Regions from separate parts of the Kitasatospora sp. NPDC005748 genome, predicted to be linked through region 1. Evidence: predicted binding sites of a transcription regulator. Region 1 holds the regulator's gene; the other holds the start of a gene.
What was found. The regulator HrcA, encoded in region 1, represses chaperone genes, less so after heat shock. The targets are predictions, from matches to a motif close to TTNGCACTCNGNNNNNCNGAGTGCNAA.

Region 1 (9,990 bases):
CCAGCGAGGGGTGGGTGGAGAACAGCTGCGAGGCGGCCTCCCGGGCGCTCAGCGCGGGGGCGAAGTAGAAGGCGTTGTACGGCTGGGCCTGGCGCAGGTCCTTGGTCGGGATCGCGGCGATCTGGCCGGTCACCTTGGTGAGCGCCGAGGCCAGTGCGCTGGGCCGGCCGGTGAGCTGGGCGGCGGCCCGGTCGGCGGCCAGCTCCCGGTAGCGGGAGAGCAGCCGGGTCAGCAGGAAGCTGATCGCGTACACCACCACCGACACCAGCGGGATGACCAGCGCGGCGATCGCGGCGTTGGAGTCGTTGCTGTTGCGGCCGCCGCCCATGAAGCCGCCGTACATCGCGATCCGGGTCATCGCCCCGGCCAGTACGCCGAGGAAGCCGGCGATGGTCATCACCGCGACGTCCCGGTGGGCGACGTGCGACAGCTCGTGCGCCAGGACGCCCTCCAGTTCCTCCGGTTCCAGCCGCCGCAGCAGCCCGGTGGTGACGCAGACCACCGCGTTCTGCGGGTTGCGGCCGGTCGCGAAGGCGTTCGGCATGTCGTTGTCGGCGACCGCCACCCGGGGTTTGGGCATGTCGGCGAGGGCGCAGAGCCGGTCGACGGTGCCGTGCAGCTGGGGGTACTGCTCCGGGGTCACCCGGTGGGCGCCCATCGCCCGTTCGGTGATCTTGTCGCTGAACCAGAACTGGGCCACGAACAGCCCGCCGGAGATCAGCACGATCAGTGGCCAGGCGCCGCGCAGCAGCGCGATCAGCAGGCCGGTGAAACCCACGTACAGGAGCCCGATCACGAACATGGTCCCGACCATCCGGCCGGTCAGGCCGCGGTCCGGGGCGAAGCGGGTGGGCTGGCCCGAGGTCGACATCGCTGGTCCTCCGTTCGCCGTTCGCTATCGATGCTGCCACCCGGCCGGTCCCGCGGCATCACCCGCGCGCCGCGCGATGCGGGCAGGATCACCCCGGCGGTGCCGTTCCTGCCGTCGGACCCGGGCCTTACACTGGCAGGTACGGTTCTGGCACTCCTCTGTTCAGAGTGCCAAAGGACGCGGTCCGCCCGGCGGACCGCACCATGCCGGAACGACACACGTCACCACGGACAACGTGCGAAGAGGGAGGTGCGTGCCCCATGGCCGGTGAGGTCCGCCAGCTCGACGAACGCAAGCTCGCCGTGCTCCGCGCCATCGTCCAGGACTACGTGGGCACCGAGGAGCCGGTCGGCTCCAAGGCTCTCGTCGAACGCCACAACCTCGGGGTCTCCCCGGCCACCGTCCGCAACGACATGGCCGCGCTGGAGGAGGACGGCTTCATCCACCAGCCGCACACCAGCGCCGGGCGGATCCCCACCGACAAGGGGTACCGCCTCTTCGTCGACCGGCTCGCCGAGGTCAAGCCGATGAGCGCGCCCGAGCGGCGGGCGATCCGGCACTTCCTGGACGGCGCGGTGGACCTGGACGACGTGGTCGCCCGCACGGTCCGGCTGCTCGCCCAGCTCACCCGGCAGGTGGCGGTGGTCCAGTACCCCTCGCTCTCCCGGTCCACGGTGCGCCACATCGAGCTGGTCGCACTCGCTCCGGCCAAGGTCATGCTGGTCCTGATCACCAACACCGGCCGGGTCGAGCAGCGGATGGTCGACTGCCCGGGTCAGGTCGGCGAGGTGGTCCTCGCGGACCTCCGTGCCAAGATCAACACGAGGGCCGTCGGCGTGCGGCTGCCCGACGTGCCGGGGCTGCTGGACGAGCTCCCGGCGATGTTCGAGGCGGTGGACCGGCCGGCCGTCACCGTCGTCCTGGCGACGCTCTTCGAGGCGCTCGCCGAGCAGAACGAGGAGCGGATCATGCTGGCCGGCACGGCCAACCTGACCCGCTTCGGCCACGACTTCCCGCTCACCATCCAGCCGGTGCTGGAGGCGCTGGAGGAGCAGGTCGTCCTGCTGCGCCTCCTGGGTGAGACGGCGGACGCCGGGATGACGGTCCGGATCGGCCGGGAGAACGCGTACGAAGGGCTCAATTCCACCTCGGTCGTCTCGGTCGGTTACGGTTCGGGCGACGAGAGCGTGGCCAAACTGGGTGTGATCGGTCCGACCCGGATGGACTATCCGGGCACAATGGGGGCGGTGCGAGCGGTGGCACGGTACGTGGGCCAGATCCTGGCCGAGTCGTAGGGAACGACCGGTGTCACACAGGTGACACCGGTACCAGTCGCAAGCACTTCTACAGGCGGAACAAGCGGAGCATTTGGTGGCCACGGACTACTACGCGGTACTCGGCGTCCGACGGGATGCGGGGCAGGACGAGATCAAGAAGGCGTTCCGGCGCCTGGCGCGCGAACTGCACCCGGACGTCAACCCCGACCCGAAGACGCAGGAGCGGTTCAAGGAGATCAACGCCGCCTACGAGGTCCTCTCCGACCCGCAGAAGCGGCAGGTCTACGACCTCGGCGGGGATCCCCTCTCGCCCAACGGCGGAGGCGCGGGCGGCTTCGGCGCGGGCGCGGCCGGGTTCGGCTTCTCCGACATCATGGACGCGTTCTTCGGCGCGGCCGCCGGTCAGCGCGGCCCGCGCTCGCGCACCCGGCGCGGCCAGGACGCCATGATCCGGCTGGAGATCACCCTGGAGGAGGCCGCGTTCGGCACCACCAAGGAACTCCAGGTCGACACCGCCGTCACCTGCACCACGTGCAGCGGCGAGGGCGCCGCCCCCGGCACCTCCGCGCAGACCTGTGACATGTGTCGCGGCAAGGGCGAGGTCTCCCAGGTCACCCGGTCCTTCCTGGGCCAGGTCATGACCTCCCGGCCCTGCCCGCAGTGCCAGGGCTTCGGCACCGTCGTGCCGACCCCGTGCCCGGAGTGCGCCGGCGACGGCCGCGTGCGGGCCCGCCGCACCCTGACCGTGAAGATCCCGGCCGGTGTCGACAACGGCACCCGGATCCAGCTGGCCGGCGAGGGCGAGGTCGGCCCCGGCGGCGGCCCGGCCGGCGACCTCTACGTCGAGATCGCCGAGAGCACCCACCCGACCTTCCAGCGCCGCGGCGACGACCTGCACTGCACGGTCACCATCCCGATGACGGCCGCCTCGCTCGGCACCCAGGTGCCGCTGCAGACCCTGGACGGGCTGGAGGAGGTCGACATCCGGCCCGGCACCCAGTCCGGCCAGTCGATCCCGCTGCACGCCCGCGGCATCACCCATCTGCGCGGCGGCGGCCGGGGCGACTTGATAGTGCACGTCGAGGTGCAGACGCCCACCAAGCTCGACCCCGAGCAGGAGGACCTGCTGCGCCGGCTCGCGGTGCTGCGCGGCGAGGAGCGGCCCTCCGGGCAGTTCGCGCCGGGCCAGCAGGGGCTGTTCTCCCGGCTGAAGGACGCCTTCAACGGCCGCTGACCGTACCGGCGCCCGGTGCCCCGCTCCCGGCGGGTCACCGGGCGCCGTCGTTCCCCCGTCCGTCCCCCCACCCCCACTCCAGGAACCGCCATGACCGCGCCCGTGTTCGTCGTCGAGACCGCGCAGCTCGCCTCCGCCGCCCCCGGCGCGGTGGTCCGGCTGGACGGCCCGGAGGGGCGGCACGCCGCCGCCGTGAAGCGGCTGGAGCCGGGCGAGGCGGTGACCCTGGCCGACGGGCTCGGCCTGGGCGCCGACGGCACCGTCACGGCCGTGCACGGCAAGGACGCCGTCGAGGTGACGGTCGCCGCGGTCCGCCGGGAGGCCGAGCCGGCGCCGCGGATCGTCGTCGTCCAGGCGCTGCCCAAGGGCGACCGCGGCGAGCTGGCGGTGGAGACCATGACCGAGGTCGGCGTGGACGTGGTGATCCCCTGGGCCGCCTCCCGCTGCATCACCCAGTGGAAGGGCGAGCGCGGTGCCAAGGCGCTCGCGAAGTGGCGCTCCACCGCCCGCGAGGCGGGCAAGCAGTCCCGCCGGCTGCGCTTCCCCGAGGTCCGCGAACTCGCCACCACCCGCCAGCTGGCGCCCGTCCTGGCCGGGGCCGCGCTCGCCGCGGTGCTGCACGAGGACGGCGCCGAGCCGCTGGCCGGTGCCGCGCTGCCCGGCGGCGGGGACATCGTGCTGGTGGTCGGCCCCGAGGGCGGGGTCTCCCCGGAGGAGCTGGCCGCCTTCGCCGAGGCCGGTGCCAGGCCGTACCGGCTCGGGGCCTCGGTGCTGCGCACCTCGACCGCGGGAGTGGCCGCCGGCGCCCTGCTGCTGGGCCGCACCGGCCGCTGGGGCTGAGCGGGCCGGTCGCCGCACGGACCGTTCGTCCCCCGGCGGTTCGTTCCCCGGCGGTTCGTCCCCCGTAGGGGGCGGCCTGCGCGAAACCGGAGGCGCGCCGCCCCGGCGGGTGCGTAGGGTGCGGCTGTGAGCGAATCCCCGAGCACCCCTGCCGGCGCCTACCTGCGCCATCCGCACCTGCACGGTGACCTGATCACCTTCGTCGCGGAGAACGACGTCTGGCTCGCCCCGCTGGACGGCGGCCGGCCCTGGCGGCTGACGGCCGATCACGTCCCGGTCCGCCGCCCGCGCTTCTCGCCGGACGGCCGGCACATCGCCTTCGTCTCCACCCGGGACGGCGCGCCCGAGGTGCACGTCGCGCCGGTGGACGGCGGGCCGTCCCGGCGGCTGACGTACTGGGGCAGCGACCAGACGCAGCTGCAGGGCTGGACGGCCGACGGCAGCCCGGTCGCCACCACCTCCGCCGGACAGGCCACCCTGCGCCGCACCTGGGCCCACGCCGTACCGCTGGACGGCGGCGAGCCGCGGCGGCTGCCGTACGGGCCGGTCGGCGGCGTGGCGTACGAGCCGGGCGGCGACCGGGTGCTGCTGCTCTCGGCGGCCGGTGCGGAGCCCGCGCGGTGGAAGCGCTACCGCGGCGGCCGGGTCGGCAAGCTCTGGATCGGCGCCGAGCGGTTCGCCCGCGTCCACGAGGAGCTGGACGGGCACATCGAGGCGCCGCTCTGGGTCGACGCGCCCGGCGGCGCCCGGATCGCCTTCCTGGCCGACCACGAGGGCGTCGGCGAGCTCTACTCCAGCCTCCCCGACGGCAGCGGCCTGCGCCGCCACACCACCTCCCCGGAGGGCTTCTACGCCCGCGGCGCGACCAGCGACGGCACCCGGGTGATCTGGCACCGGGCCGGTGACCTCTGGCTGCTGGACGACCTCGACGGCGCCGAGCCGCGCCGGCTGGACGTCCGGCCGTCCGGCCCCCGGGCCGGCCGGCGGCCCCGCCCGGTGCCGGCCGCGCACTGGCTGGAGAGCGTCGCCCCCGACCGCACCGGCCGGGCCGGCGCCGTGGTGGTGCGCGGCAGCGTGCACTGGCTGCCGCACCGGGAGGGCCCCGCCCGGGTGCTGGACGAGACGCCCGGCGTCCGGGCCCGGCGGGCCCACGTGGTGCCCGGCGAGGACGGTGCGCAGGGCGTGCTCTGGGTGACCGACGCCGACGGCGAGGACGCCGTGGAGTACGCCCCCGCCGTGCTCGGCGAGGAGCGCCGCCGGCTGGCCGGCGGACAGCTGGGCCGGGTCCGCGCGCTGGCGGTCTCGCCGGACGGCAAGCAGGCGGCGGTCGGCGCGCACGACGGCCGGGTCCTCCTGGTGTCGCTCGCCGACGGGACGGTGCACGAGCTGGACCGCAGCACGGACGGCGAGGTCAGCGGGCTGGCGTTCAGTCCGGACTCCGCCTGGCTCGCCTGGTCGCGGCCGAGCCCGGGCTTCGGGGCCTGGTCGCTGCGCCAGATCGTGCTGGCCAACCTGGCCACCCGCACGGTCGGCGAGGTCACCCCGGCGCGCTTCATCGACACCTCGCCGGCCTTCACCGCCGACGGCCGCCACCTGGCCTTCCTCTCGGTGCGCAACTTCGACCCGGTCTACGACTCGCACGTCTTCGACCTGTCGTTCCCCAACGGCTGCCGCCCGTACCTGGTCACCCTGGCCGCCGACACCCCCTCCCCGTTCGGCCCGCGCCGGGCCGGGCGGCCGGCCGGCGGGGAGGACGACGAGCCCAAGGGCAAGAAGGCGGACGCCGAGGAGGGGGCGGCCGACGCCCCGCCCGCCACCCGGGTCGACCTGGACGGGATCGCCGACCGGATCATCCCCTTCCCGGTCGAGGGCGGCCGGTTCGGCGAGCTGGCGGCCGCCAAGGACGGCGTGCTCTGGACGCGCATCCCGCTCACCGGCGAGCTCGGCGACGACGCGGCCACGCCGGAGGACGAGCAGCCGCGCCCCACCCTGGAGCGGTTCGACCTGCGCAAGCGTCGGGTCGAGCAACTGGTCGACGGGCTCGACGAGTTCGCGGTCAGCGGCGACGGCACCCGGGTCGCCGTGCTGGACGAGGGCGAACTGCGGATCGTCCCGGCGGACCACAAGGCGGTGGGCGACGACGACGAGATCGACGTCGACCTGCACCGGCTGCGGGTGACCGTCGACCCGGCCGCCGAGTGGCGGCAGATGTACGACGAGAACGGCCGCCTGATGCGCGACAACTTCTGGCGCCCGGACCTCGGCGGCGTGCCCTGGGCCGAGATCCTCGACCGCTACCGGCCGCTGGTGGAGCGGCTCGGCTCGCACGACGACCTGGTCGACCTGCTCTGGGAGGTGCACGGCGAGCTGGGCACCTCGCACGCCTACGTGCAGCCCTACGGCATCCACACCGAGGCCGCCCGCCGGCAGGGCAAGCTCGGCGCCGACCTGGTCAAGGACGGCGAGGTCTGGCGGATCGCCCGGATCCTGCCCGGCGAGTCCTCGGACCCGCGGGCCCGCTCGCCGCTGGCCGCGCCGGGCGCCGCCGTCCGCCCGGGCGACGCGGTGCTGGCCGTCAACGGCCGCCCGGTGGACGCGACCGCCGGCCCGGCCCCGCTGCTGGCCGGCACCGCCGGACAACCGGTCGAGCTGACCGTGGCCGGCAAGGACGGCACCGACCGCCGGTACCCGGTGGTCGTCCCGCTCGACGACGACGAGCCGCTGCGCTACCACGACTGGGTGGCCGGGCGGCGGGCCGCCGTCCGGGAGCTGTCCGGCGGGCGGCTCGGCTACCTGCACATCCCCGACATGCAGAGCACCGGCTGGGCCCAGATCCACCGCGACCTGCGGTCGGAGATGGCCCGGGAGGGCGTGATCGTCGACATCCGGGAGAACCGCGGCGGCCACACCTCGCAGCTGGTGATCGAGAAGCTGGCCCGGCGGATCGTCGGCTGGACGGTCGCCCGCGACCTCGCCAACCCGGTGCCCTACCCCGGGGACGCGCCGCGCGGGCCGATCGTGGCGCTGGCCGACGAGTTCTCCGGCTCGGACGGCGACATCGTCAACGCCGCCATCCAGGCGCTGAAGCTCGGCCCGGTGGTCGGGACGAGGACTTGGGGCGGCGTGATCGGCATCGACAGCAAGTACAGCCTGGTGGACGGCACCCTGGTCACCCAGCCGAAGTACGCGTTCTGGCTGGAGGGCTACGGCTGGGGCGTGGAGAACCACGGCGTCGACCCGGACGTCGAGGTGCCGGTCGCGCCGCACCAGTGGGCCGCGGGGGAGGACCCGCAGCTCGCCGAGGGCGTCCGGATCGCCCTGGCGGCGCTGACCGAGACCCCGGGCAGCACGCCGCCGCCGCTGCCCTGGGAGCAGGGCCCGGCGCCGGACGCCCCGCGGGGCGCGGGGCAGGAGGGCGGGCACGGCGCCGGGCAGGACGCCGGGTAGGACGGGCGCAGGCCCGTGGGAGGTGCCCGGGCAACTGACCGGGCACCTCCCACGGGCCGTACGCCCCCCGCGGGCGGCGGGTCCGCGGGGGCGGGCGCGACTGCCAGCAGGCGACCGGGCCGCTCGGCTAGCATGCGGCCGTACGCCCCGACCGACACCGTGCGACACCGCGAGGAGACCCCGATGGCCGGCGAGCCGCAGTCCGACTGCCTGTTCTGCAAGATCGTGGCGGGCGAGATCCCGGCCACCGTGGTGCGCAGGACCGAGCGCGTCCTCGCCTTCCGGGACATCGCCCCGAAGGCGCCGACCCACGTCCTGGTCATCCCGCACGCCCACTACCCGAACGCCGCCGCGCTGGCCGCCGCCGAGCCGGGGATCGCCGGCGAGCTGCTCGCCGAGGCCGGCGAGGTCGCCCGGGACGAGGGCCTCGACGACTACCGGCTGATCTTCAACACCGGCGCGGGCGCGGGCCAGACCGTCTTCCACGCCCACGTCCACGTGCTCGGCGGCATGCCGATGAACGAGCGCATGGTCTGAACGACGTGTCACAGCGCGAACTCGTCGTCCTCGGCACGGCCAGCCAGGTCCCGACCCGGCACCGCAACCACAACGGCTACCTGCTGCGCTGGGACGGCGAGGGCCTGCTGTTCGACCCCGGCGAGGGCACCCAGCGCCAGATGCTGCACGCCGGGGTCTCCGCCACCCAGATCACCCGGATCGCGGTCACCCACTTCCACGGCGACCACAGCCTGGGCCTCGCCGGGGTGATCCAGCGGATCAACCTGGACCGCGTCCCGCACCCGGTGGACATCTACTTCCCGGCCTCCGGGGAGGTCTACTTCGAGCGGCTGCGGCACGCCACCGCGTTCCACGAGACCGCCGTGCTGCGCCCCCGCCCGATCGACGGGCCGGGGCCGCTGCCGGCGCCCGGCGCCCGCTTCGCGCTGGACGCCGTCCGGCTCTCGCACCCCGTCGAGTCCTTCGGCTACCGGCTCACCGAGCCGGACGGCCGCCGGCTGGTGCCCGAGCGGCTGGCCGCGCTCGGCATCGCCGGCCCGGACGTCGGCCGGCTCCAGCACCGGGGAGCGATCGAGTCGGGCGGCCGGCGGGTCACCCTCGACGAGGTCAGCGAGTTCCGCCGGGGCCAGCGGTTCGCCTTCGTGATGGACACCCGGCTCTGCGAGGGCGTCCACGAACTCGCCGAGGGCGCCGACCTGCTGGTCATCGAGTCCACCTTCACCGACGCCGACACCCGGCTCGCCGAGGAGCACGGCCACCTCACCGCCGGCCAGGCCGGCAAGGTCGCCGCCGAGGCCGGCGCGGGCACCCTGGTGCTGACCCACTTCTCGCAGCGCTACCCGGACCTCGGCCAGCACCTCGCCGACGCCCGCAAGCACTTCGACGGCACCGTCGTGCTCGCCGAGGACCTCGCCCGGGTGCCCGTGCCGCCCCGCCGGCGGCCGTGAGCGGCCGGGCGCGCGGAGCCGCGGGCCGGTGGCCGTGCGCCCGGGCGGGGCACCGGTCCCGGGCGGAAAACCGTTCGCGCCGCTCCGCGATCTGCCCCAGCATCGTCGGGAGCGGCCCCGCCGCCCGCCGCAGCGATCACGCTCGCGGCGTACCCTGGTGCCCCGGAAGGACCGCGCGGCACCACGAGACCACGGATTGGGATGAGGCAGGCCCCAGCGCCGACCTATGAGTGACACATCGCAGACCCGTACGAACGGACAGCCGCGCCCCGAACCGGCCGACGAGGGCCGTACCAGCGCCCGGATCGTCATCCCCGAGAAGCACCCGATGGTCACCCTGCTCGGCACCGCGGACTCGCTGCTGAGGGTGATCGAGCGAGGCTTCCCCGCCGCGGACATCCACGTCCGCGGCAACGAGGTGACCGCCACCGGAGAGCGCGCCGAGGTCGCCCTCGTCAAGCAGCTCTTCGACGAGATGATGCTGGTGCTGCGCACCGGCCAACCCCTCACGGAGGACGCCGTGGAGCGCTCCATCGCCATGCTCCGGAGCGCCGTCGACGACCCGGACAGCCCGGCGCCGTCGCAGGTGTTCACCGCGAACATCCTGTCCAACCGGGGCCGCACCATCCGCCCCAAGACGCTCAACCAGCAGCGCTACGTCGACGCGATCGACAAGCACACCATCGTCTTCGGGCTCGGCCCGGCCGGTACCGGCAAGACCTACCTGGCGATGGCCAAGGCCGTCCAGGCCCTCCAGGCCAAGGAGGTCAACCGGATCATCCTGACCCGTCCGGCGGTCGAGGCGGGGGAGCGGCTGGGCTTCCTGCCCGGCACCCTCTTCGACAAGATCGACCC
Region 2 (9,990 bases), on a different contig from region 1:
CCTCCATGGTGCAACCTCGGGACCGTAACGTCACACGCCCCTGCGGGGGGAACCGCGACGAGCGCGCCGCAGCCGGCGGAGCCGGCGGTGGTCAGCGGACCAGGCCCCACCGGAAGCCCAGGGCCACCGCGTGCGCGCGGTCCGAGGCGCCGAGCTTCTTGAACAGCCGTCGGGCGTGGGTCTTCACGGTGTCCTCGGAGAGGAAGAGCTCGCGGCCGATCTCGGCGTTGCTGCGGCCGTGGCTCATGCCCTCCAGCACCTGGATCTCACGCGCCGTCAGCGTCGGCGCGGCGCCCATGTCGGGGCTGCGCAGCCGGCGCGGGGCGAGCCGCCAGGTCGGGTCGGCGAGGGCCTGGGTGACGGTCGCCCGCAGCTCGGCGCGCGAGGCGTCCTTGTGCAGGTACCCGCGGGCACCGGCGGCCACCGCGAGGGCGACGCCGTCGAGGTCCTCGGCGACGGTGAGCATGATGATCCGCGCGCCCGGGTCGGCGGACAGCAGCCGCCGGACCGTCTCGACCCCGCCGAGGCCGGGCATCCGGACGTCCATCAGAACGAGATCGGAGCGGTCGGCCACCCAGCGGCGGAGGACCTCCTCCCCGTTCGTCGCGGTGGTGACCCGGTCGACGCCGGGTACGGTCGCGACCGCGCGGCGAAGCGCCTCGCGGGCGAGCGGGGAATCGTCGCAAACGAGAACGGAAGTCATGACCGTCGTCCTCCGCAGCTGATCCGCGTCACGTTGAGCCTCCTGGCTGGTACGAATCTCTCCGACACGGCCGATTGGCGACGGACTCCGTGCCGATCGCCTGAACTTCCCCGCGATCGTTCCCGACGTCCGGCGCCCGCTAACCGCCTCCGCACTTCCAACGACCGTCACTCGAATGAGTTACGGCTTTCAGGGCCATCTCCACCACTGTACGTGGCCAACCCGTTACCGATCAGCTACCTCGCGGTGCACACGCCGCTCTTTTGTGCAGCTCGCGCGCGGTGGGCGCACCACCCGCACACCGGTACGGATCGTCGCGCGCCCGTCGGCCACCCGATTGCCACGTCTGCGCCCGCCGAACTCCATGCCCACTTTGCCCGCTTTTATAGCTTTTGTATGGTCATTGACTGTTGTGCCACTCTGTGGGTGACTTGTCCATGGAGTTGCCGTAAGTCATATTTCCAGGTGTCCACACCAGCGCATCGATGCCTCGCCGTGCCGTGCAGCCCCGCCCGCCGATGGCCGGTCCGCGGCCGCGAGCCTCTGAAGGGAATGAGCCATGGCAGATTTCTCCCGCCTCCCCGGCCCCAACGCCGATCTCTGGGACTGGCAGCTCTCCGCGGCCTGCCGCGGCGTGGACAGCTCGCTCTTCTTCCACCCCGAAGGGGAGCGCGGCGCCGCGCGGAGTTCGCGTGAGGCGAGCGCCAAGGAGGTCTGCATGCGCTGCCCGGTACGCACCGAATGCGCGGCGCACGCACTGGCCGTCCGCGAGCCGTACGGCGTCTGGGGAGGCCTGACCGAGGATGAGCGCGAGGAGATGATGGGCCGCTCGCGCAACCGCCTCGTGGAAGTACCGCTGGTCGCGCCGACGGGGCTGCCGCGCTAGGCACGCACCCGCTCCGCGCCATGAAGAAACGTTTCTTCATGGCGCTTCGAGCCGCCGGTGCGCCCGGGCGAACGCCCGGTCAGCGCCCGGCCGCCGCGCCCGCCAGCCGCTCCAGCATCAGCGCCACCGCCGGCACCTCGGCGAGGTCCGGCAGGGTCAGGGCGACCACCTGCCGCACCGCCGGCGCCCCCGAGGCGGTCCGCACCGGCACCGCCGACACGCCGTCGGGGCGCACCGACTCCAGCGCCAGCCCCGGGAGCACCGCCACCCCGAGCCCGGCCGCCACCAGGCCGACCACCGCCGGGTAGTCGTCGGTCGCGAAGTCGATCCGGGGCTCGAAGCCCGCCCCCGCGCAGAGTTCCACCAGGTGCCCCCGGCACTGCGGGCAGCCCGCGATCCACTGCTCCCCCGCCAGTTCGGCGAGTTCCACCGGCCCGCGCCCGTCGCCGCGCCCCGACAGCGGGTGCGCGGCGGGCAGCAGGCCGACCATCGGGTCGTCGAGCAACGGGGTGACCACCAGGTCGGACCAGTCGGTGGTGGCGCTGAGCTGCTGGGCCTCCAGATTGGCCTCGGCCCGCGCCTCGCGCGGCGTGCCGTGCCCGGGAGCGGACGCCGGAAGGGGCGTCGGCGCGCCGCCGGGGGCCTGCGGATACCTGAAGGCCAGCGCGATCTCGCACTCGCCGCCGCGCAGCATCGCCAGCGACTCCGGCGGTTCGGCCTCGACCAGCGACACGCGCACCCCCGGATGGCTGTCCCGCAGCCGGGCGACGGCCGGCGGCACCAGGGTGGAACTCGCGGTGGGGAAGGAGACCAGCCGCACCCGCCCGGCCCGCAGTCCGGCGATCGCCGCGACCTCCTCCTCGGCGGCGGAGAGCCCGGCCAGGATGCCGGTGGCATGCTTGAGGAGCACCCGCCCGGCCTCGCTCAGCTGCATGCCGCGCCCCGAACGGACCACCAGCGGGGTGTCGACGGACTTCTCCAGGGCCTTCATCTGCTGGCTGATGGCGGGCTGCGTACAGCCCAGCTCACGAGCGGCGGCGGAGAAGGAGCCGGTGCGGGCGACGGCACGCAGAACGCGCAGGTGGCGGGCCTCGATCATGCCTTAGTTATAAGGCAATCTTTGCTTTATGCAAAATTCAACTGATAGTTGAAGAGTCAAACGCCCCACACGCCGCAGGCCCGGCCCGTACCCCGAGGGGCGCGGACCGGGCCTGCGGTCACTGATCAGGCGTCAGTGGGAGTGGCCGTGGCCGCCGTGCGAGTGGCCGTTGTCGGCCTCCTCTTCCTTCTTCTCCACCACGAGGGTCTCGGTGGTGAGCAGCAGGGAGGCGATCGACGCGGCGTTCTCCAGCGCGGAGCGGGTGACCTTGACCGGGTCGATGACGCCGGCCTTCAGCAGGTCGCCGTACTCACCGGTGGCGGCGTTGAAGCCGTGACCGGCCTCCAGCTCGGCGACCTTGTGGGTGATGACGTAGCCCTCGAGGCCGGCGTTCTGGGCGATCCAGCGCAGCGGCTCGGCGAGCGCCTTGCGGACGACCGCGACACCGGTCGCCTCGTCGCCCGACAGGCCCAGGCCGCCCTCCAGCACCTTGGCGGCGTGGACGAGGGAGGCGCCACCGCCGGCGACGATGCCCTCCTCGACCGCGGCACGGGTCGCCGAGATGGCGTCCTCCAGGCGGTGCTTGCGCTCCTTCAGCTCCACCTCGGTGGCGGCGCCGACCTTGATGACGCAGACGCCGCCGGCCAGCTTGGCCAGGCGCTCCTGCAGCTTCTCGCGGTCCCAGTCGGAGTCCGTGTTGGCGATCTCGCCCTTGATCTGGGCGACGCGGCCGGCGACGGCCTCGCTGTCACCGGCACCGTCGACGACGGTGGTCTCGTCCTTGGTGATGGTCACGCGGCGGGCGGTGCCCAGCACGTCCAGACCGGCCTGGTCGAGCTTGAGGCCGACCTCCTCGGAGATGACGGTGGCGCCGGTCAGGGTGGCCAGGTCGCCCAGGATCGCCTTGCGGCGGTCACCGAAACCCGGGGCCTTGACGGCGACCGCGTTGAAGGTGCCGCGGATCTTGTTCACCACGAGGGTGGACAGCGCCTCGCCGTCGACGTCCTCGGCGATGATCAGCAGCGGCTTCGAGGCGCCGCCCTGCAGGATCTTCTCCAGCAGCGGGAGCAGCTCCTGGATGGAGGAGATCTTGCCCTGGTTGATCAGGATGTACGGGTCCTCCAGGACCGCCTCCTGCCGCTCCGCGTCGGTGACGAAGTACGGCGACAGGTAACCCTTGTCGAACTGCATGCCCTCGGTGAAGTCCAGCTCCACGCCGAAGGTGTTGGACTCCTCGACGGTGATGACACCGTCCTTGCCGACCTTGTCGATCGCCTCGGCGATGAGCTCGCCGACCTGGGTGTCCTGCGCGGAGAGGGACGCGACGGCGGCGACGTCGTCCTTGCCCTCGATCTCGCGGGCGATGGACAGCAGGTGCTCGGAGACCGCGGCGACGGCCTTGTCGATGCCCTTCTTCAGGGCGGCCGGGCCGGCGCCCGCGGCGACGTTGCGCAGACCCTCGTTGACCAGGGCCTGGGCCAGCACGGTGGCGGTGGTGGTGCCGTCGCCCGCGACGTCGTTGGTCTTGGTGGCGACCTCCTTGACGAGCTGCGCGCCAAGGTTCTCGTACGGGTCGTCGAGCTCGACCTCACGGGCGATGGTGACACCGTCGTTGGTGATGGTCGGCGCACCGAACTTCTTGTCGATGACGACGTTGCGGCCCTTGGGGCCGATGGTCACCTTGACGGTGTCGGCCAGCTTGTTGACACCGCGCTCCAGCGAGCGGCGGGCGTCCTCGTCGAACTGCAGGATCTTCGCCATGTTCCCTATTCCCTCGGGGCTGCGACCGGCACGCCGGCCACCGGACTACGTGAACCAACAACCACGCCCCGGGCCCCTGTCACTGGGACACGGATCCGGGGCGGGCTGGAACGTCTTACTTCTCGGTGCTGCTTACTTCTCGATGATGGCGAGAACGTCGCGCGCCGAGAGGACGAGGTACTCCTCGCCCTGGTACTTCACCTCGGTGCCGCCGTACTTCGAGTACAGGACGATGTCACCGACGGCGACGTCGAGCGGCAGACGCTGGCCGTCCTCGAAGCGGCCCGGGCCGACAGCCAGGACGACGCCCTCCTGGGGCTTCTCCTTGGCGGTGTCCGGGATAACCAGGCCGGAGGCCGTGGTGGTCTCGGCGTCGAGCGGCTGGACCACGATGCGGTCCTCGAGCGGCTTGATGGCAACCTTGCTGCTGGTGGTCACGTCCGAGCTCCCCTTCGGAGATTACGGGGTTGTCTAACGGGTAGTGGCGAACCTACGGGCCTGCCGTCGCGGGGGTCAGACACGCTTCTTCGCGTTAGCACTCTCCTGGTGGAGAGTGCCAAGGACGACCATAGGCCGCGGTTAGCACTCAGTCAACCAGAGTGCCAACGGCGCGCCCGAAACGGTTCTCGCGGGCGGCTGCCGGGCCGCACTCCCGTACGACGCCGCCGATGATCCGCACCCGTGTGCGCCCGATCAGGGCCCACTCCACCAGTGCGGTCGCCCCTCCGCCCCGGTCCGGTCCGGTCCGTCCACCCCGGGCGGGCCGGCCCCGGGCTGCCCGGCGCGCCGACCGGGGAGAATGAGCGGGTGGAGACCGAGAACCTGCAGCCCCTGCTGACCCCCGAGGGGCAGTCCCTGCTCGCCGAGCTGCGCGAGTTCGCGCCCGAGGAGGAGCTGGCGCTGGCGACCAGGCTGCGCCGGGAGCACCCGGCGGAGCTGGTCTCGGCGGCGTTCGGGCAGGCCCGGCTGCGGCAGCGGGCGCGGGCGAAGTTCGGCGCGGACGCCGACCTGATGTACTTCACGCCCAACGGCGTCGAGCAGTCCACCCGGCGCAGCGTCGCCGAGTGGCGGGCACGGCGCTTCGCCGAGCTGGGCGTGCGGCGGCTGGCCGACCTCTGCTGCGGGATCGGCGGCGACGTCCTCGCGCTGGCCCGGGCCGGGATCGAGGTGCTCGCCGTGGACCGGGACCCGGCGGCCTGCGCGGCCACCGCCGCCAACGCCGCCGCACTGGGCCTGGCGGACCTGGTCGAGGTGCGCTGCGCGGACGTCGCCGACGTCGACGTCACCGGCTACGACGCGGTCTTCACCGACCCGGCCCGCCGCACCTCGCGCGGCCGGGTGTTCGACCCCGAGGCGTACGCCCCGCCGCTGTCCTGGGCGATCGAGGCCGGCCGGCGCACCCCGATCGGCGCGCTCAAGGTGGCCCCCGGCATCCCGCACACGGCCGTGCCGGGCGATGCGGAGGCCGAGTGGGTCTCCGACCACGGCGACGTCAAGGAGGCGGTGCTCTGGTTCGGCACCGGGGCCGACCGCCCGCACCGCGCCACCCTGCTGCCGCACGGCGACTCGCTGACCGGCGGCGACCTGCCCGACCCGCCGGCCGGACCGGTCGGCCGCTACCTCTACGAGCCGGACGGCGCGGTGATCCGGGCCCACCTGGTCGCCGAGGTGGCCGAGCGGGTGCACGGCCGGCTGATCGACCCGAAGATCGCCTACCTCACCTCGGACCGGCTGGTCGCCACCCCGTACGCGCACGCCTTCGAGCTGACCGACGTGCTGCCGTTCCACATCAAGAAGCTGAAGGCGCTGCTGCGCGAGCGGGCCGTCGGCACCGTGGTGATCAAGAAGCGGGGGATGGCGATCACCCCGGAGGAGCTGCGCCGCCAGCTGAAGCCGAGCGGGCCGAACAGCGTCACCGTGATCCTCTGCCGCACCGACCAGGGCCCGCTGATGATGCTCGGCCGGCCGGTGGCGCTCCCGTAGGCGGACTCCCGGTCAGCCGGCGGGCGGCCGGATGTAGTCCTCCAGCCGGGCCACCGCGAAACCCTGCTCCTGGATGCGGGCCAGCAGCTCCCCGAACATCTGCGTCATCGTCTCGCCCTTGAGGTCCTTGGGCCCCCGGAAGTGGGCGAGGACGATGTCGCCGGGCCGCAGCTTCTTGTCCGCCGCCTGGTACTGCATGTCGTGGATCTGCATCGACTCGCGCCAGAGCACGATCGCGCGCGGCCCGCACTGCTGCACCGAGGTGTTCAGCGCCGGGGTGTTGGCGCCGTCCCCGTACGGCGGGCGGAACAGCAGCGGCGCGGTGCCGTACTGCTGGGTCAGCGCGGACTGGGCGTCGCAGATCTCGGACTTCTGCTTCTCCGGCGCGACCTTGCTCATCTGGGCGTGGTCGACGGTGTGGTTGTGGATGTGGTTGCCGAGCGCCTGGAGCGGCTTGAAGTAGCCGTAGTTGTCCTTGACGATGTCCCGGGTCAGGAACATCGAGACCGGCACCTTGAGGTCGGTCAGCATCTCGACGAACTTCGGGTCCTTCTCGGCGCCGTCGTCGATGGTGACGAAGACGACCTTGTCGGTGGTCTTCACCTCGCTGAACACCGGTACGGGGCCGGTCCGTTCGAGCTTGACCGGCTTGTCGGCCGGCGCCGGCGGGGCGGGCGGCAGCGGCTTGAGGTTCCACTTCGCCCAGGCCGCCGCGTCCCCGGCGGCGGGCACCGCGGCGGGCGTCGCCGTGGGCGTCGGACTCGCCGCGGCGGACGGCCGCTGCCCGGCCGCCGGCGGCGTCGCGGCGGTCGCCGCGGGCCCGGCGCCCGTGCCGCCGCTGCCACAGCCGGTGGCGGCGGCCAGCAGTGCCAGCGCCCCCACCGCGTACGTCCTCGTCCTGCCCCGCCCGTACCGCTCCACCGCGCCGCGCTCCCAGCTACCGTCCAGCATGCTCTCAGCTATGCACGGTAGTGGCCGGCCGTTCGGTTCCCGGACAGGCCCGGCAGCTCGCTACTCCGGGTCCGCCCCGGACGCCGGGTTCGCGCAGGTCTCCGGACCCGCCCCGGTCTCCGGGTGCTCGCTGGACTCCGGGGGCTCGCTGGACTCCAGGTGCTCGCTGGCGAAGGACCAGCGGTGCACCGGGCGGCCGATCAGCGCGGCGGGCGGCTCGGGGACGGGCACCGGCTCCGCCGTCCACCAGGTGATCAGCAGCACCCGGTCGCCCGGCGCACCGAACAGCTCGGCGCGGACCAGACCGGCCGAGCCGCGCAGCGCGGGCAGCGCGACCTCGCGGACCCAGGCCGACAGCTCGGCCCCGCGGCCGTCGGCGGCCCGCGCCTCCCACATCGCGGCGGTGGTGGTCACCGACCGCCGCCCAGCGCCTGGTACGCCTGGCCGTGCACGTCCGTGTGCGGGACGTGCACCTCGGTGACGGGCAGCGAGGAGTCGGCCGACAGGTCGAAGGACGAGGGCGCGCGGTCGCGCCAGACCATCTCGGACCCCAGCGCGGCGACCATCGCGCCGTTGTCGGTGCACAGGCCCGGACGCGGCACCCGCAGCCGGATGCCCGCCTTGTCGCAGCGCTGCTGGGCCATCTCGCGCAGCCGGGAGTTGGCCGCCACGCCACCGCCGATCATCAGGTGGTCGACGCCGTTCTCCTTGCAGGCCTTGACCGCCTTGCGGGTCAGCACATCGGTCACCGCCTCCTGGAACGAGGCCGCGACGTCCGCGATCGGCACCTCCTCGCCGGCCCGGCGCTTGGCCTCCACCCAGCGGGCGACGGCGGTCTTCAGGCCGGAGAACGAGAAGTCGTACGCCGGGTCCTTCGGGCCGCTCAGGCCCCGGGGGAAGGCGATCGCCTTGGGGTCGCCCTCACGGGCGGTGCGGTCGACCACCGGACCGCCGGGGAAGCCGAGGCCGAGCACCCGGGCGACCTTGTCGAAGGCCTCGCCGGCCGCGTCGTCGATGGTCGCGCCGAGCGGGCGGACGTCACGGGTGATGTCCTCGCTGAGCAGCAGCGAGGAGTGCCCGCCGGAGACCAGCAGGGCCATCGTCGGCGAGGGCAGGCGGCCGTGCTCCAGCTGGTCCACGCAGATGTGCGAGGCCAGGTGGTTGACCCCGTAGAGCGGCTTGTCCAGCGCCCAGGCGTAGGCCTTGGCCGCGCTCACGCCGACGAGCAGCGCACCCGCCAGGCCGGGGCCCGCGGTGACGGCGATGCCGTCGAGGTCGCTCGCCTTGATGCCGGCGGTGTCCAGGGCGCGCTGGATGGTCGGGACCATCGCCTCCAGGTGCGCGCGGCTGGCGATCTCGGGCACCACACCGCCGAACCGGGCGTGGTCGTTGACGCTGGAGGCCACCGCGTCGGCGAGCAGGGTGGTGCCGCGCACGATGCCGACGCCGGTCTCGTCGCAGGAGGTCTCGATACCGAGGACGAGCGGTTCGTCAGCCATGGCGGTCTTCCTTCAGGTCCTTCGGGTCAGTACTGGGGTGGTCGAGGCGCATCACCAGCGCGTCGATGCCGGCCGGCTGGTAGTAGTTGCGCCGGATGCCGACGGGTTCGAAGCCGAAGCGCTCGTAGAGCCGCTGGGCGCGCGGGTTGTCCACCCGCACCTCCAGCAGCAGTTCCGCGCAGTCGCGCCGGGCGGCCTCCCGGATCAGGTCGGTGAGCAGCAGCGCGCCGAGGCCGGTGCCCTGGTGCCGCGTGTCGACGGCGATGGTCTGCACATCGCCCTCGCCGGCCACCGCCATCAGCCCGGCGTAGCCGACGACCGCGCCGTCCGGGGTGGTGGCCACGGTGTAGTGGCGGGTGCCGCCGCGATGGGCCTCGGCCAGCTCGGACCAGTACATCCCGGTCGACCAGGCGTCCTCGGGGAAGAGCGCCAGCTCCAGCTCCATCACCGGCGCGATGTCCCACCAGCGCATCGGGCGCAGCGTGGTGCTGTGGCCCGGTCCGTCGGGGCCGTGGCCTGGTCGGCCGGGGCCGGTCACGCCGTTCGGGCCGGTCACGCCGGGAGCACCGCCTTGTAGCCGGCGGGCACCTGGGCGTCCGGGCGGCGCAGGTACAGCGGCACGTTGGGCAGCAGCTCGCGCCCGGCGGCCAGCTCGGCGGCGGCGAAGTCGGCCAGCGCGCCGGCCGAGACGTGCTCGGGTCCGTGCGCGCCGGGGAAGGCCTCCGGGTACAGCAGCGCACCGGCACCGACGGCCCGCGGCCGCGGCGTCAGCTCGGCCGGGCGGTCCACGGCGGGGCCCTCGGCGCGACGGCCGTCCGCGTCGTACGAGGCCCAGTAGACCTCCTTGCGGCGCGCGTCGGTGGCCACCGTGAACGGCTGCCCGGCGAGGCCCTCGGCGCGCGCCCGGTGGGCGATCGCGTCCAGGGTGCAGACGCCGTGCACCGGGACGCCCAGCGCGTGGCCGAGCGCGGCGGCGGTCACCAGGCCGACCCGCAGGCCCGTGTAGGGGCCGGGGCCGACGCCCACCGCGATGCCGGTCAGCCGGTGCTTGTCGACACCGGCCTCCCGCAGCACCCGGTCGATGGCGGGGAGGAGCAGTTCACCGTGG

Region 2: groES (co-chaperone GroES) is a predicted target of HrcA. The motif match lies at 5,029-5,055, and genes of this name have one in related genera.

The regions. Positions count from the first base shown of each region.
Region 1 covers NZ_JBEXYD010000076.1:11,489-21,478, reverse strand. The annotation lists gene htpX (zinc metalloprotease HtpX) at 1-871, opposite strand, end outside; gene hrcA (heat-inducible transcriptional repressor HrcA) at 1,132-2,166, shown strand; gene dnaJ (molecular chaperone DnaJ) at 2,243-3,382, shown strand; gene ABZ495_RS32925 (16S rRNA (uracil(1498)-N(3))-methyltransferase) at 3,473-4,222, shown strand; gene ABZ495_RS32920 (PDZ domain-containing protein) at 4,349-7,669, shown strand; gene ABZ495_RS32915 (histidine triad nucleotide-binding protein) at 7,853-8,206, shown strand; gene ABZ495_RS32910 (ribonuclease Z) at 8,212-9,135, shown strand; gene ABZ495_RS32905 (PhoH family protein) at 9,464-9,990, shown strand, end outside.
Region 2 covers NZ_JBEXYD010000008.1:154,041-164,030, forward strand. The annotation lists gene ABZ495_RS09485 (response regulator transcription factor) at 92-703, opposite strand; gene ABZ495_RS09490 (WhiB family transcriptional regulator) at 1,263-1,589, shown strand; gene ABZ495_RS09495 (LysR family transcriptional regulator) at 1,669-2,688, opposite strand; gene groL (chaperonin GroEL) at 2,821-4,449, opposite strand; gene groES (co-chaperone GroES) at 4,582-4,887, opposite strand; gene ABZ495_RS09510 (class I SAM-dependent methyltransferase) at 5,257-6,432, shown strand; gene ABZ495_RS09515 (polysaccharide deacetylase family protein) at 6,445-7,383, opposite strand; gene ABZ495_RS09520 (hypothetical protein) at 7,444-7,797, opposite strand; gene tsaD (tRNA (adenosine(37)-N6)-threonylcarbamoyltransferase complex transferase subunit TsaD) at 7,794-8,882, opposite strand; gene rimI (ribosomal protein S18-alanine N-acetyltransferase) at 8,875-9,354, opposite strand; gene tsaB (tRNA (adenosine(37)-N6)-threonylcarbamoyltransferase complex dimerization subunit type 1 TsaB) at 9,435-9,990, opposite strand, start outside.